One region of the Paenibacillus sp. YAF4_2 genome, then DNA from elsewhere that is predicted to be linked to it. Evidence: predicted binding sites of a transcription regulator. Region 1 holds the regulator's gene; the other holds the start of a gene.

Region 1 (7,854 bases):
GATTTAGAGACGACAGGACATGGCGTTGGTGACGATATCCTTCAGGTCGGTTTAGCCGTGCTGAATGAAGACCTTGAAATCGAGGAAACGTTTAGTTCCTTCGTTCGTCCTACAATAGAAATTCCGGCATTTATTACGCAGTTAACGGGTATCGATGCTGCTATGGTAGCGGACGCTCCTGAGCTGGATGAGGTGCTTATGCAGCTCATCCCTCATTTAGAGGATGCTGTACTCGTTGCTCATAACGTAAACTTTGACGCAGGCTTTCTGAATCAGGCTCTCGACCGATGCGGGTATCATCCCTTTATCGGTCGCAGACTTGATACGATTGAGCTGCTAAGAGTGCTGTATCCTTCGATTACTACGTATCAGCTTGGCGCTGTCACGGAGCTGTTTGGCATTACCCATGAACAGCATCACCGAGCAGATAGCGATGCGATAGCGACTGCGCAATTATTCGCCCAATCGGTTCGGAAGCTTAAGAAATTGCCGCTGCTTACTTTGCAGCGGCTATCCTTTCTTATAGACAACGGAAGCGATCTAAGCTGGTTTATGGCCGAAATCCAAAAACAAGCTGAACTTCACACCTCCATTGATATGAATACTTATCAGTATTTCAATCAGTTTGCCCTGAAGGCTGGTGAATGGACCGAAGAGCAGCCAGCACGTGCAGATCAGGAAGCGGATCAGCTGAAGGATATGTCTTTTGAGCAATATTTGGACGGCATCAAGCAGCGATTCATGGAGAAATACCCGAACTATGAGGAGCGGGAAGCGCAGACGACGATGTTTCATGAGGTATATGACTCGCTCTGCAATGACCGGCATCTGCTGATTGAAGCGGGGACAGGAACCGGCAAATCACTTGGTTATCTGATTCCATCTTTGTATTACGGGATTAAACAGGAAAGTAAAATTGTTGTAAGCACCCATACCATCAATTTGCAGGAGCAGCTGAGGCATCGAGATGTACCGCTTCTTCGCGAGATACTGCCTTTTGATTTCCGTGCCTCCATCTTTAAGGGAAGAGGCAATTATTTATGTCTGCGTAAATTTGAAAGTAAAATTAATACCAAGGATCTAGTTGCTCCCATCGATGATGCGATTACAGCTTCTCAAATGGTGGTCTGGCTCAGCGAGACTGAGACCGGAGATCAAGAGGAGCTCAACTTCGGCAATAAAGGATCTGACTTCTGGTCGACGGTGGCCAGTGACGCGGATTCCTGTTTAAATCGCCAATGTCCATGGTTCAAGCGTTGTTATTATCACCGCGCGAAGCATGAAGCCAATATTGCTGATGTATGCATCACGAATCATTCCATGCTGTTTACGGATGTTCAAGCGGATCATAGGCTTCTTCCATCGTATAGCCACTTAATTATTGATGAGGCTCATCATGTAGAAGAGGTAGCCGGCAAACATCTTGGCATGCAAATTAATTACTTCTCCTTAGCACATCAAACGACAAGACTATTTAAAGATAATCGTTCTGGTCTCTTGCCAGCACTTAGACTGCGTTTGCAGCAGGAAGATGATGAGCGGGTACAAGCATGGACGGAAACCATTGATACGGTTATTCCGATCTTCCAAGACGTCAAGGAGCACTGGGATAAGCTGTTTGAGCTCTTATATGCCTTTGTTGGCGAGTCTGGAGAGGCCGGTAATGATAACGGTCAGGCGGTTTGCCGATTGCGCAGTGACACCCCTCCGGCAGGCTGGGACGATGTATTGAATATAGAAACAAATGTGCATACCGAGCTCAGCCGGGTCGTTAAGACAGTGGATAAAATGGCATCGGATATTAAAGAAAGACTCGATGACCAGACAATTCAAGGACTTATCACAGATCTCAATGGCGTTGTTCGTGATTTGACTAGAGTAAAGGATGATCTGCGTACCTTCCTCAAGATGGAGCAAAATTCGGAAGTGTATTGGATTGAAGCGAGCATGGCTTACCGCTATCGGTCTGTTCATCTTTATGCTGTTCCGGTAGATGTCAGCAAACAGCTTCAGCAATATTTCTTTGATGTGAAGGACAGCATTGTGCTTACTTCTGCAACATTGTCTGTTCATAAATCGTTCCAGTATGCGGAGGAGCAGCTCGGACTAGAAGGTTTTGAAGAAAATAATCGGCTCAAGACCGTTCAGCTTCCTTCGCCGTTCAATTATCGTGAACAGGCTCTGGTCATTATTCCGCGTAATTTCCCAACTCTAAAAGGTGCTGGGGGCGATCAGCAGTTTACTACTATGTTGGTGGACTCGCTTGCGGATGCAGCAGTAGAAACAAAAGGACGCATGCTTGTGCTGTTCACTTCATATCGGATGCTGAAGCAGGTCTATGAGCCACTTAAGGAAGCCTTGGCAGGCTCGGGTATTCAAGTGCTAGGACAAGGTATTGACAGCGGTAACCGGACAAAGCTCACGAGACGGTTCACCCAGTCGCCCGAAACGGTTTTGCTTGGCACTAGCAGCTTCTGGGAAGGGGTAGACATTCCAGGTGAGGCATTGACCTGCCTTGCGATCGTCCGTTTGCCTTTCCAACCGCCGAATCATCCGCTAGTTGAAGCAAAGTCGGAGCTATTGCAGAAGCAAAAGCAAAATCCGTTTATGAAGCTATCGATTCCACAAGCGGTTATCCGCTTCAAGCAGGGCTTCGGAAGACTTGTTCGTACGACGAAGGACAAGGGGATTGTTATTATCTACGATACGCGAGTCATTGATACGTATTACGGCAAACATTTCCTCTATTCATTGCCTGGTCCAAAGATTGAAACCATGCATACGGATCAGATGGTAGCGCGAATGCGGGAATGGCTGCAATCGGAAGAGGGGGCAAACGGGTGAAGCAGGCGAAAATATCAGAGGCCGTCGTCAGACGGCTGCCCATCTATCTGCAGGTGTTAAACGAATTGTACAACCGTGAAGTACAAACCGTTTCCTCGCAGGAGCTGGGACTCAAGCTAGACCTCAATCCCGCCCAAATTCGGAAGGACCTTGCTTATTTCGGTGATTTCGGCCGTAAGGGTATTGGGTACGACGTCTCTTATTTGATTGAGAAGATTCAACAGATTCTAAAGCTTGACCAGCGGATTAATGTTGCACTTGTTGGTGCCGGTAACTTGGGACATGCATTGTGTAATTACAATAAGTACTCGAAAGACAATATGAAAATTGTCGCCGTATTCGACGATCATCCAAGCAAGATTGGGACAATGATTAATAATCTGCCGATTATGCCAATGGAGAAGCTGAAGGCTGTCGTAGAGGAAAATAATATCCGGATCGGCATTATTACCGTTCCCGGTCCGGAAGCGCAAAATGTAGCGAATCAGTTCGTAGAAGCGGGTATTGAAGGGATCTTGAATTTTGCTCCGGCTATATTGCGGTTACCAGAGCATATCCGGATTCACCACGCAGACTTTACAAGAGAACTGCTGAGCCTAGCTTATTATTTGAATAAAGAAAGGAATGAACTTGAAGATGGCTCAATTATGGATTGAAAATGGCCTGTTTGTCACGATGAATGATACCAATTCGGTCTTCAGGGGACACATGGTTGTAACCGATGATCAGATTACATATATCGGTGAGACAGCTCCAACTGGGCTGGATGAACAAGTGGAACGATTAGACGGCAGCAAGCTTGCTTTTATGCCGGGCCTTATTAATACACATGGCCATGCGGCTATGTCCCTGCTCCGTGGTTACTCTGATGACCAAAACCTGCAAGTATGGCTCGAGCAAAAAATGTGGCCGATGGAAGGCAAATATATCGATCAAGATACTCGTGCAGGCAGTGCTTTGGCTATTGTCGAGATGCTGAAGACGGGTACAACAGCTTTTGTTGATATGTATGACCGAATGGACCAAGTGGCAGCAATGGTTGAGCAATCGGGTATTCGCGGCTGTTTGACACGTGGTGTTATTGGTCTTTGTTCCGAGGAGATCCAGCAGGCGAAGCTGACAGAAGCAATTGCTTTTGCGCGAGATTGGAACGGTAAAGCGGATGGACGAATTACAACGATGATCTCACCGCATGCCCCTTATACTTGCCCACCGGATTACATTGAAAAATTTGTTCAGGCTGCTCATGATTATGATTTGCCTGTTCATACCCATATGTCCGAGACGCTTGCCGAAGTGGAGCAAAATGTCCGGGATTACGGTTCTCGTCCTGTCGAGCATCTGGATAAACTGGGCTTTTTCTCGCGGCCGGCACTTGTTGCTCATGCGGTACATTTGAATGATGAAGAAATTGCATTGCTGGCTGACCGTAAAGTAGCTGTATCCCATAATCCTGTCAGCAACCTGAAGCTGGCAAGCGGCATAGCTCGAGTACCTGAACTGCTGCGCGCAGGCGTTACCGTGTCGCTTGGTACGGATAGTGTTGCGAGCAATAACAATTTGGATCTGTTTAAAGAAATCAAATTTGCTGCGCTGCTCCACAAAGGAGTATCCGGTGATCCAACCGTTATCCCTGCGATGGAGGCTTTACGCATGGGTACGGTATATGGTGCACTTTCCATATGGCAGGAAGAAAAAATTGGCCAGTTGGTTGAAGGCAAGAAAGCAGACTTCATTGCCATCGACATAGAGCAGCCTCATTATTATCCCTTGACAGATATCGTATCGCATCTTGTTTACTCCGGTTCAGGACGAGATGTTAAACATGTGTGGGTGGATGGCCGTAAAGTTGTTCAAAATGGTGAGTGTACGCTAATGGATGAAGAGAAAATCCGTTACGAGGCACAAGCAAGCTTCGAGCGGCTGCTGAAAGCATAATGAGGGCGACATCTAAAAAACGTTCTTCGGTCATGAATCCGAAGCGCTGGCTGGCTGTGATTCTTGTTGCCTTGCTGGCTGTTATCGCGATTGTAGTCATGTACTACAATACGATTCAAAAGCCATTCTGGGACTCTGAGAGTCCGATCCGCGAGCAAGCTCAGAAAGCAGCAAGCTTGACCAAAGTTACGTCCATCACGAAGCAGGTTTGGGATACGACTTCTTGGATCGTGAAGGGCGAGAATGACGCGGATGAAGTGATATACGTATGGTTAATTGGCCCGGATAAGGCCGTGCAGATTGTCAAGGAATCTGAAGGTGTACTTAAAGCCTCAATTAAACAAGCTGTGCTGAAAGCCAAACCGGCTGCAGAATTCAAACGAATTCAGCCGGGTACGTTAAATGGACAGCTTGTGTGGGAAGTCTTCTATTCAGAAGGCCATAATCCCGAGAAATACAGCTACGCATTCTACGATTTCCGTACGGGAACTTTTGTGAGTGAGTATCATCTTCCTGCCAAAACAGCGAGCTAGCCGCGCAAGCGGCTGGCTCCTTTTCCTGTTTTTACACCGTCCCTTTGATGTCGATATATGATATACTTTCGTATGGCAGAGATGATATACGAAGTGATATATAACGAGTTAAGAGGAGGAGTAAGAATGAAACTTCGCATTGTCCCATTCGTGTTGTCCGCTGTTGCTACAGCATTGCTGCTGTTTGGCGGGTGGATGTTATATAAGCAATTTGCTGTCGTTTCTCCTTTTCAGAAGTCTATTGGACAGGTTGAAGGTGTCGCCTCGGCGAATGCTCCTACTATAGATCAAGATCATGTGTCGGTTCAGGTTACACTTGAGCCGGATGCGAAATTGAAAGATGTCTATGAAAACATTGCAAAAGAAGGCAAGGACGCTATTGGCAACCGCGAATTGCAGCTTGATATTACAAATGCAGTTCCCAGTGGTCAATTAGATAAAGTATGGTCTTCGGTCTTATTCGATGTTGCGGAAGCGATGGAGAAGAAGAATTATTCCGAAATTCCGAATGCCCTTCAAAAAGCAGCTGCTGCGAATGCAGGAGTTCGTTATGAAACAGCACTCGATGATAATAATGTCTATATTACGCTGAAGGATGATACCTCGACGAAGTATGTAGTACTTCCGCGCGTTCCAGCGCAGCTGGAGGTGTCGACTTATGCGTAAATATGTGATTGAGATCGCAGCTGGCTTTGGTTTGATGTTGTTTATTTTCCTGGCTTTTAAAGGAGTTAATGTGATGCCCGTCTTGTTACTTGCTGCATTAGGAGCGGGGGTATGGTTCTCTACGCGCGGCAAAGGCCGGATGATGGCTAGTTCAGGGTCGAAACGCAGCAAAGAGCTTCGTCTGGAATCGATGAGCTTTGACCAGATTGGCGGACAGGATCGAGCAAAACAAGAGTTGATTGAAGCCCTTGATTTTCTTGTTAAACAAGAGGAGATCGCAAAGCTGGGTATCCGTCCGATGAAAGGGATTTTGCTGACGGGCCCTCCAGGGACTGGTAAAACCCTTCTTGCGAAGGCTGCTGCTCATTATACCGATTCGATTTATTTAGCTGCCTCCGGCAGTGAGTTTGTTGAGATGTATGTGGGTGTAGGTGCAGGACGGATTCGTGATTTGTTTAAGGAAGCAAGGGAGAAAGCGAAAAAAGCCGGTAAGAAAAGTGCCGTTATCTTTATTGATGAGATTGATGTCATTGGCGGTAAACGAGACGGCGGTCAGCATAAAGAATATGATCAGACGTTGAACCAGCTGCTCACAGAGATGGACGGTATACATTCTGATGAAGCACCACGTATTCTCATCATTGCTGCAACGAACCGGAAAGAAATACTCGATAGCGCTTTGCTGCGTCCAGGCCGATTCGACCGTCATATTGGAGTTGAACTGCCGGATAAAAAAGGGCGCCTTCATATTTTGCGTCTGCATGCAGCGAACAAATCGCTTAATGAAGGTATTAATCTGGAGCGTATTGCTTCTGAATCATTTGGTTTCTCAGGTGCACAGCTGGAGAGCGTGATGAACGAAGGTGCAATCTACGCTATGCGTGAGAGCAGTGAGACGATTCTGGAGTCTCATCTGGCAATGGCAATTGATAAAGTGATGATGGGTGAGAAAACAGACCGGGAATCAACAGCTGAGGAACGCGAACGCGTGGCCCTTCATGAACTGGGCCATGCGATCTCAGCAGAGCTGGTGCGTCCAGGCAGCGTCTCGCAGGTTGCTTTATCCCCGCGTGGTCAGGCGCTTGGATATGTCCGTCATAACCCGCAGCAGGATCGATATTTGTACACGAAGGATTTTCTGGAAAGCCAAATCATGATTGCACTTGGTGGTGCTGCAGCGGAAGAAATTTTTTACGGTGGCCGCAGCACAGGCTCCCGTGGTGATTTTGACCAAGCGCTGAACATTGTTCGGACAATGGTCGAATCTGGGCTGACTGAGCTTGGCATTATTGATGCGAACATGATGACTCCCGATAAATGGGCAAATATTACGAGCTCCATTCTGAATGAGCTGATGATGAAGACGAAAGCCATGCTGGAAGCAAGAAAAGAAGTGTTTACTCAGTCGCTGGACGTGCTGATTCGAGAAGAAACGCTTAGCGGCGATGAGTTCCGGACATTACTAAGTCAACTGTCAAAAAGCGCATAAGAATAAGGCTTCTAAGCATGGAAAAATATACAAAAAGAACGGCAGGGTGTTAGACCTGCCGCTCTTTTTGGTGTTCACCAAATTAACACCAGTTGCCTTCTTTATTTGTGTAAAAAAGGTTATAATGGATTTGATCGAGAGGTAAAGAGAATGATTCTCAATGCCGAAAAAAGAGAATAGCTACAAGGGGAGAAACAAAAGAATTATGGTTATTAAAAAAATTGGTGTCATCGGCGCCGGAACAATGGGTCAAGGAATTGCAGAAATGCTTGCTTCTAAAGGGCTGGATGTGTATTTAATCGAAAGCTCTGAGGAACGCTTAACATACGGTATGCAAATGATTGAGCTCAACTTAGATAAGCAAATCGAGAAATGGGCTCTAAC
Region 2 (7,854 bases), on a different contig from region 1:
AAGGCAAAACAGATGATTAACCCCCCGCTCATGACCGCCTCTGTCACACGCAGCGGAGCGAACCATTTTAGGAAACGAGGCACTAATAGCCATCCTGCTGCAACAACTATGATAAAGAACAGCAGCTTCTTACCGATAAGTAGCCCAATCGATACATCTTGAGCAGGAACAAGAACGCTCATCATAACCGCCAGCAAGACGACTACGATGACATCATCTACAACTGCGGCACCTAGAATGGTCGTCCCCTCACGCGTCTGCAGCTTATTCATTTCCTTCAAGGTTTGCACCGAGATACTGACTGAAGTGGCGCAAAGCAGCAGCCCAAGGAATAATGCTTGATTATTCGACAAGCCAAACGCTGCGGCAATCGCATAACCGCCCACAAAGGGTAATATGATACCGCCAACAGCAACAGCAAACGAAGCCTTCCAATTGCTCCTCAGCTGCTCCAGATCGGTCTCAAGACCTGCTATAAACATGAGCAGCAATACACCAATTTCCGAGAAATGTCCGATAAAATCATCCGGCTGTATCCAGCCCAGTACAGCTGGGCCAATAATAATACCTGCGAGCAGCTTACCAAGTACAGCTGGCTGCCCCAATCGCACAGACAAGGCTCCCGCAACCTTGGTAGCGATCAATATAATGGCCAAATACAAAATGAATACCATTGTTACATGACGCCCCTTCCTTCTTGCATTTAAAAGCATAACAAAAGGAGCCTGCAACTATGCAGGCTCCCGAAAATAGACAGAAGGAGCCCGCTGTGGCAGGCTCCTCCAGGTAAAGCTTATTTAACTATTAATACGAGTGAACCAGCGAATGGTTCCTTTTCTCGAATAAACGATTACTTCAAGAACGAGAACAGACCATTAACATGAGTCAGATAACGAACGTTACTTGCTTCTTTCATCAATGTAGCTGCTGTACCTTTCAGTTTCAGCTGGCTAGCACCAATTGTACCGATTGCGTCTTTACGGCCAAGGCTCGCAAGAACACCGGAGTTAACGAACTCGAACGATTTCATCGGGATACCCTTACCCGATGCGAACAGGTTGTAACCGATGCACTCGCCCATTTGCCATGCGATTTGCGCACTTGGCGGGTAAGGACGGCCTTCTGGACCCATTACAAACGCGTTGTCGCCAGCAAGGAAGATATCCGAGTGGGAAGTCGATTGCAGGAATTCAGTAACCGAAGCACGGCCACGGTTCACTTCAATACCACAGTTCGCAACAACTGGGTTACCTGTAACACCGCCTGTCCAAACGAAAGTATTCGTTTCGATCGAGCTGCCGTCTTTCAGCATAACTGTGTTGCCTTGAACTTCGGTAACCGCAACACCCATAATCAGGTTAACGCCGCGGTCCGTCAAGCTGGATTTTGCACGCTCAAGCAGGTCAGCTGGGAAGCCCATCAGAATTGTTGGACCAGCTTCAATGTTGTACAGCGAGATTTCGCTGCGGTCTACACCGTGCTCTGCACACCATTTTGGTAGCATATCAACGATCTCGCCGATCAGCTCGATACCTGTCAGGCCGCCGCCGCCAACAACGATTGTTGCGTCTGCTTTGTTTTTGGATTGCGCATAAGCTGCGATGCGGTTTTGGATATGAGTGCTAACTGCCTTCGCTTCTTCAACTGATTTCAGCGTCAGACTGTTCTCTTCGAGACCAGGGATGCCAAAGAATGCTGTTTCGCCGCCCAGTGCGACTACCAGTTGATCATATTTCACTGTGCCGCTGCCAGCCAGTTTAACTTGTTTTTTCTCTGGATCGATGTTCTCAACTGTATCAATAACCAGATTAACCGATTTGCCTTTAAGCAGTTTATCCAAAGGAAGTGCTACGTTTCCTTCATTTACGCCGCTTACAGCCAGACGATGCAATTCCGTAATAATTTGGTGGTAAGGCGTTTTGTTAATTACCGTGATTTCTGCTTCTTCAGCAGAAATATATTTACGAGCCGTTAGTGCGCTCAACAGACCGCCGTAACCGCCGCCAAGAATTAAAATTTGCTTAGCCATGTTTACCCTCCGCTCTTGTATGATTCGAATTATACGTTCTTACGCTCAGCCAATACGTTCAGGAACGATTGAGCGAAACGAAGCGTTGCTTGTACTTGTGGATCCTTCAGCATTTTCAACATGCCAAAGAGACCAATTGTCGAGTTATCGGCTTGTGCACGATCGCCAGCTTCAACAGCTGCGTTAGCAATACCTTTAGTTTTATCAATGATTGGTTGAACGAATTCGCCAAAGCCATGAACCATGTCGTTCATCAGCACTTTGTCGTTTGCTACTGTAGTAGCTACATCATAAGCTTTAGTCATAAGAGTCACCAGTTCTGCCAGTTTAGGCAGGTGGTTCACCAGTTGAGTCAGCGATTGCTGAATTTCTGGTTGCAGCAGTTGCTCGAGAACGTCCAGTTCACGTACAGAGCCGGATTCTTCAGGTAATTTCGTTACGGTTTCAGACATACGAATGCATCCCTCTTTCCATCAGTAATCGATCAAATGATTTACTTGCATAAGTCGATATTCCACAACTGTAAATTTAAAGTGAAATTATTCACAATGAGGCTCTAACATCATCGCCGACTTGTATGCACGAACTACATCTTATTGTATTCCTCTTGCGCCAAATGATCAATTCCTATTTTTATGAAAACGCGAAAAAAGCCCATCAAGACGTTAGTCTCAATGGGCTTCTTACTACTTACTACTCAGTTGTGTACGGCAGCAATGCTACAGTACGTGCACGTTTGATAGCAACCGTCAGCAGACGTTGGTATTTCGCGCTAGTTCCAGTTACACGACGTGGCAAAATTTTGCCGCGCTCGCTGATAAACTTTTTGAGCAGATCAGTATCTTTATAGTCAATGTGAGCAATTTTGTTCACAGTGAAGAAACATACTTTACGGCGTTTGTTGCGTCCGCCTTTGCGGCCGCCGAATTTGCGTTCTGGACGCTCTCCGTCTCCGCCTTCTCTTTGCTTGAAGCTCATTCGAACCCATCCTTTCGATTAAAATGGCAAGTCATCTTCTGATATATCGATCGGTCGACCGTCATCCGAGAACGGATCACGACTGTTGTTGTTGTTACGTGGAGTACTAGGCCGGCTTCCGCCGCCGCCACCGTTACCGCCGCCATAAGGAGCGTTACCGCCGCCGCCGCTTAAAGAACCTCCGCTGTTGTTGTTGCTTCCGGCATAACTGCCACTTTCTTGCGGAGCTCCGCCTTCACGGTTAGATTCCAAGAAGCGAACGTTATCGGCAATAACTTCCGTCACATAGACGCGTTTACCTTCGTTGTTCTCGTAGTTACGCACCTGAATGCGTCCTTCTACCGCTGTTAAGCGACCTTTACGCAAGTAATTGGCGCATGTCTCAGCCAACTGCCGCCAAGTTACGACCGGAATGAAATCCGCTTCGCGCTCGCCCTGACCGCTCGTAAACGGCCGGTCTACTGCTATCGTAAATTGCGTAACTGCTACACCTGCTGGTGTATAACGCAATTCGGGGTCTCTTGTTAATCTGCCAATCAGTATTACACGATTCAACATCGCCTCTGCCTCCCAATCGAACATCTAGCGTGGATTAAGCAACGTCTCTGACGATCAAGCTACGGATAACTTCATCCGTAATTTTCATGATGCGGTCAAGTTCATTAACAACTTCTGTCGTTGCATTGAAATGAACCAGAACGTAGTAACCATCACGAATCTTATTGATCTCATACGCAAGACGACGTTTACCAATCACATCTTGCTTCGTGACTTCCCCGCCATTGTTAATGATGCCACTGAATTTGTCGACGATGGCTTGAACGTTTTCTTGCTCAACATCCGGACGAATGATGTACATCACTTCATATTTGCGCATTGTGTTTCACCTCCTTTTGGACTAACGGCCCCTTTAAGGGGCAAGGAGCGAGATTATTACTCGCATCTACACAGTATAGCAAATTGCCTATACCTTGACAAGTCATCCGGTCCTCCCGATTTCTGCCTTTCATGACCCTGCCCTATCCGGTTCATAATAAGAATCGGACAAGGAGGTGAACGAATATGGGTGAATGGACATTGTTTTCTCCCGGCGATCACGCGCCAAACGACGGCACCTATATAGAATCAGGCGTCAATTCCTACCACATGGGTATTAACAACCCAAAGAAGGTTGAGCTCAAACGTGGACAGCGATTCCCAGAGACATCAAACCATGAACGTAAATGGAAACGGATGGCTCACTAATTTTATTATTAGAGCTCGAATAAGAACTTTCAACTTCGGACATTCTAATTATCGACGGTGAAGAGAGGTGTGGTTCCATTGAACCTTTGTGGTGCAAGGGCTACTAGAGAATTTAACTACTCATTCACAAAAGAAGCGAGGCGTTGTGCTAAAGACACATTACTGTAAGTAGTCACGATCGGATAAGCGATGAAGCCTTAGTGGAATTGTGTACCGATCTGTGAGGATTACAACCTGGTTTTCTGCCGTATTGATGTGTGAATTCATCGAAACTTACAACACCGTCGGAAGAGGGACTCGCGAGAGTCCCTCTTTTAATGTTTAAGGGTCCGCTCCTTGCTAGCCAGTAGCCTTCCTACATACACTCCGCTTGCTGCCGCCTGAGATAAAGAATGAGTGGTGCCTGAGCAATCCCCTATCACATATAGTCCTCTGACCTTTGTCTCGAACCTGTCGTTTGTCTCAATGGCTGGTGAATACAGCTTCCCATCGATTGCATATAGAATCGTATCTTGGTCGATTGGCTCCTCGAGCAGCTTTTCCAGCGCTTCTAGGAATGCTAAAGTCACTGCAATATAACGTTTCGGAACCTCTTGCCTAAGATCTGCAAATTCCGCTTCCAGTGTTGGCCTGATTGTTCCACTGCTTGGTTCGTTATCCGCCATACTGCCTTCCCGAAGAGAGCCCAGTCTTTGAGCGGAAATTCGATTGCGATCACAATTAATTCGGCCGACTGTGTCGCGTAAATAGGCGTCAGCCTCTTCCAAAGTTGCAAATCGATTCGGAATAAACAGAGTGAAATTAAGGTTTGAAGAACCCTCTTCCTTTTCCCGGTAATTTTGTCCGTCTGGCATCGCCAGCCCCTCCTGGAGCTTTAATACAACCCTGCCCCGAGGATTCATACAATAGGTAGTGGCTGTATAATCTTCGCCTTCAAAGCTGAGCTTAGTCTCGAAGGATCGCTTCAATAAGCTATCCAGCTGGTTACCACGCATTTCAATTCGGAGTCCCAGATCTACTCTGGCCTCTCCCCGTCCAATCCCAAGAGACTGGCATTGCCTGGACAACCAGTCGTTCCCGCTTCTCCCGGTTGCGATAATAACCTGCTCCGAGTCAATAATGATTCCATCAGGTAACATAACAGCAAATCCACCGCCACCCTTCGGTGTGATGCTTGAAGGCTCCTCTTCATATTGCATGTCAATTCGGGTCTTTAGATAGTCATAAAGCTCATTTAAGACATGCTTTGATAATTTCGTCCCTAGGTGCCTGGTTTTGGTCGATAGAATCCCAAAGCCGGCCTCTGCCGCTCGGCTTGCAAGTTCAGGATCATAGGTATGATAAAGCTCGGCCGCACTTCCTCCGTGCCTGCATAATATAGCATCTACATCTTCCATTAGCTGCAGAGCAGCGTCATAGCCTGTTTTCCGCTCCAGCTCTCCACCAAAGTCATTCGTGAAGTTATACTTGCCTTCTGACAAGCCTAAACCGCCAAAGCCTATATAGCTGTCGCTTCGCTCCTCTAATTTCTTGCCCTTATCAAGCATCAATATCCGCAGTCCGCTGGCGGCAAGCTCATACGCAGCAAAGATTCCGCTGACACCTGCTCCGATAATAATCACATCATAACGAGTCATTGTATCACCCTAATATGTTAACTTATTTTTATTATTTTGGTTAACATATTATCATATCTGCTCCTCTTTTGAATAGAAAAGAACATAAAAAAAGCCCCTACGTTTATCGTAGGAGCCTCTTTACTATGTAACCGCCGTAGCGTTGTTTACGTTGTATGGCGGAGAAGGTGGGATTCGAACCCACGCACGCTTTGACACGCCTAGCTGATTTCGAGTCAGCCCCCTTGGGCCTCTTGGGTACCTCTCCGCGAGTGTCAAGCAAAAACTATATTATCACATGACTTGTCCCAATGCAACAGTTTCAAGAAAATATTTTCAGGCCTGCTCATTCTGTCCTGAATCAGCAGTTGATCGCAGCACTTTCTTCATGTTCTTCTCAAATTTGGCTCGCGGGATTAGGACACTATGCTTGCACCCTACGCATTTGATACGAATATCCATCCCCATTCGAATAATCTCCATTTCGTTGGAGCCACAGGGATGCTGCTTCTTCATTTGAACGATATCGCCAAGCTCGAATTGTTTACGCTCCATTCGGATCGCTGCCCCTTTCATTGCGATGATACGTTACCATTCGTGGATACGGGATGTCAATCCCATGATCGTCCAGCACTTTTTTAATGTACGCATTAAGTGATCTTGCGACTACCCCATTCATATTCGGCAGGCATTCTGCCGTAATACGCACCTTGACCTCTGTAGAGAGCATGGTCTGGATACCAAGCACGTCTGGACGTTTCACAAGGTTATCATCCTCAAACCGCTCCAATTCCCTGCGGATGATCATAATCGCACGTTCCGCATCTTCTTCATACCCAATAGATACATCGATAAAGGCTATGGAGTTATGCATGGAGAAGTTGGTTACCTCATTTATCATTCCGTTCGGAATAATATGTACCTCTCCTGTCCAGCTATGGATCCGTGTTGCCCGAAGGCCGATGACCTCAACCGTCCCTTTGAAAGTCCCGGTTTGAATGACATCGCCTACAGCAAATTGATCTTCAAATATGATAAAGAATCCTGTAATAATATCTTTCACCAAGCTTTGTGCGCCAAAGCCAATAGCCAGACCAATAACTCCTGCCCCAGCTAGAAGAGGCGCAAGCTGGACGCCAAACTCATCAAGTACAAGCATTCCGATAATGAAATAGCCAGCGTATGAGATAATATTTTTGATCAACTTGCCGACAGTGGTCATTCTTCTTGTCTGCATAACCAGTCGGCTCTCATTCCGGTTTAATACGACCCGATCAATCGTTTTGTTCGCGAGCCATATACTAACCTGCCCAATGATGATAATAACCGCAATGCGAAAGAGTGATTGTCCAAAACCTTCCCAAGTTGTCTCGTTTGTTAGCCATGCTGCAAAATCATCAAAGTAGGCTTGAATATTCATTGTCTCTTACCTCGCTTACAGTATGACTTCTTCATACCCTGCTGCAGCCGGCTTAAAGACTCCCCGGATCGCTACGTCTTCCGTTTCAATTACATGCTTTACCGTATGCAGATCCTCTTCTGGAAAATGAATCGATAACGCGCAGCCCGCTGTAATTTCTTTTGGCGTCGGGCATATATCGATCTCAATCTCTGCATATTCCAGCAGCATTTCTGCGCGAAGCGCTTGCTGCGTCGAATCGAAAGCGATTAACATCGCGTATTTCTCCTCTCCCTCACCTTAAACAACGAAACTATTGGCTTCGCAACGTATAAAATGGTTGTCCTATCCATATACTAGTATCATATTGGCATTTACGGAGGGGATTCTATGAAACTATCATTTTTGAAGGATGTACCATTGAAGGTGCCTCACACGGAAGCGAATGCTGTAGGCCAGATCGTTAATCGGTTATCTCTGATGCTTGATGAAATGTCTGCAGGACGACCGATTGTCATTGTCTGCGTCGGAACGGACCGCTCTACCGGTGATTCCCTTGGCCCTCTGATCGGCACGACACTTTCCAA

The links. Region 1 encodes Rex, which represses fermentation and respiration genes when NADH is low (regulators of the CRP and FNR family bind a similar motif). Its sites were predicted from a motif close to TTGTGAAATATTTCACAA; they were not measured.
Region 2: AB4Y93_RS21880 (DUF1641 domain-containing protein) is a predicted target of Rex. The motif match lies at 2,561-2,578, and genes of this name have one in related genera.

The regions. Positions count from the first base shown of each region.
Region 1 covers NZ_JBFRCT010000002.1:695,868-703,721, forward strand. The annotation lists gene dinG (ATP-dependent DNA helicase DinG) at 1-2,844, shown strand, start outside; gene AB4Y93_RS07405 (redox-sensing transcriptional repressor Rex) at 2,841-3,500, shown strand; gene AB4Y93_RS07410 (amidohydrolase) at 3,481-4,782, shown strand; gene AB4Y93_RS07415 (cell wall elongation regulator TseB-like domain-containing protein) at 4,782-5,315, shown strand; gene AB4Y93_RS07420 (hypothetical protein) at 5,442-5,981, shown strand; gene AB4Y93_RS07425 (AAA family ATPase) at 5,974-7,470, shown strand; gene AB4Y93_RS07430 (3-hydroxyacyl-CoA dehydrogenase family protein) at 7,676-7,854, shown strand, end outside.
Region 2 covers NZ_JBFRCT010000010.1:23,377-31,230, reverse strand. The annotation lists gene AB4Y93_RS21890 (cation:proton antiporter) at 1-674, opposite strand, end outside; gene AB4Y93_RS21885 (NAD(P)/FAD-dependent oxidoreductase) at 851-2,029, opposite strand; gene AB4Y93_RS21880 (DUF1641 domain-containing protein) at 2,059-2,481, opposite strand; gene rpsR (30S ribosomal protein S18) at 2,723-3,007, opposite strand; gene ssb (single-stranded DNA-binding protein) at 3,026-3,565, opposite strand; gene rpsF (30S ribosomal protein S6) at 3,600-3,884, opposite strand; gene AB4Y93_RS21860 (YjzC family protein) at 4,070-4,252, shown strand; gene AB4Y93_RS21855 (NAD(P)/FAD-dependent oxidoreductase) at 4,567-5,889, opposite strand; tRNA gene AB4Y93_RS21850 (tRNA-Ser) at 6,046-6,136, opposite strand; gene AB4Y93_RS21845 (DUF951 domain-containing protein) at 6,205-6,423, opposite strand; gene AB4Y93_RS21840 (mechanosensitive ion channel family protein) at 6,413-7,288, opposite strand; gene AB4Y93_RS21835 (DUF3343 domain-containing protein) at 7,304-7,543, opposite strand; gene yyaC (spore protease YyaC) at 7,658-7,854, shown strand, end outside.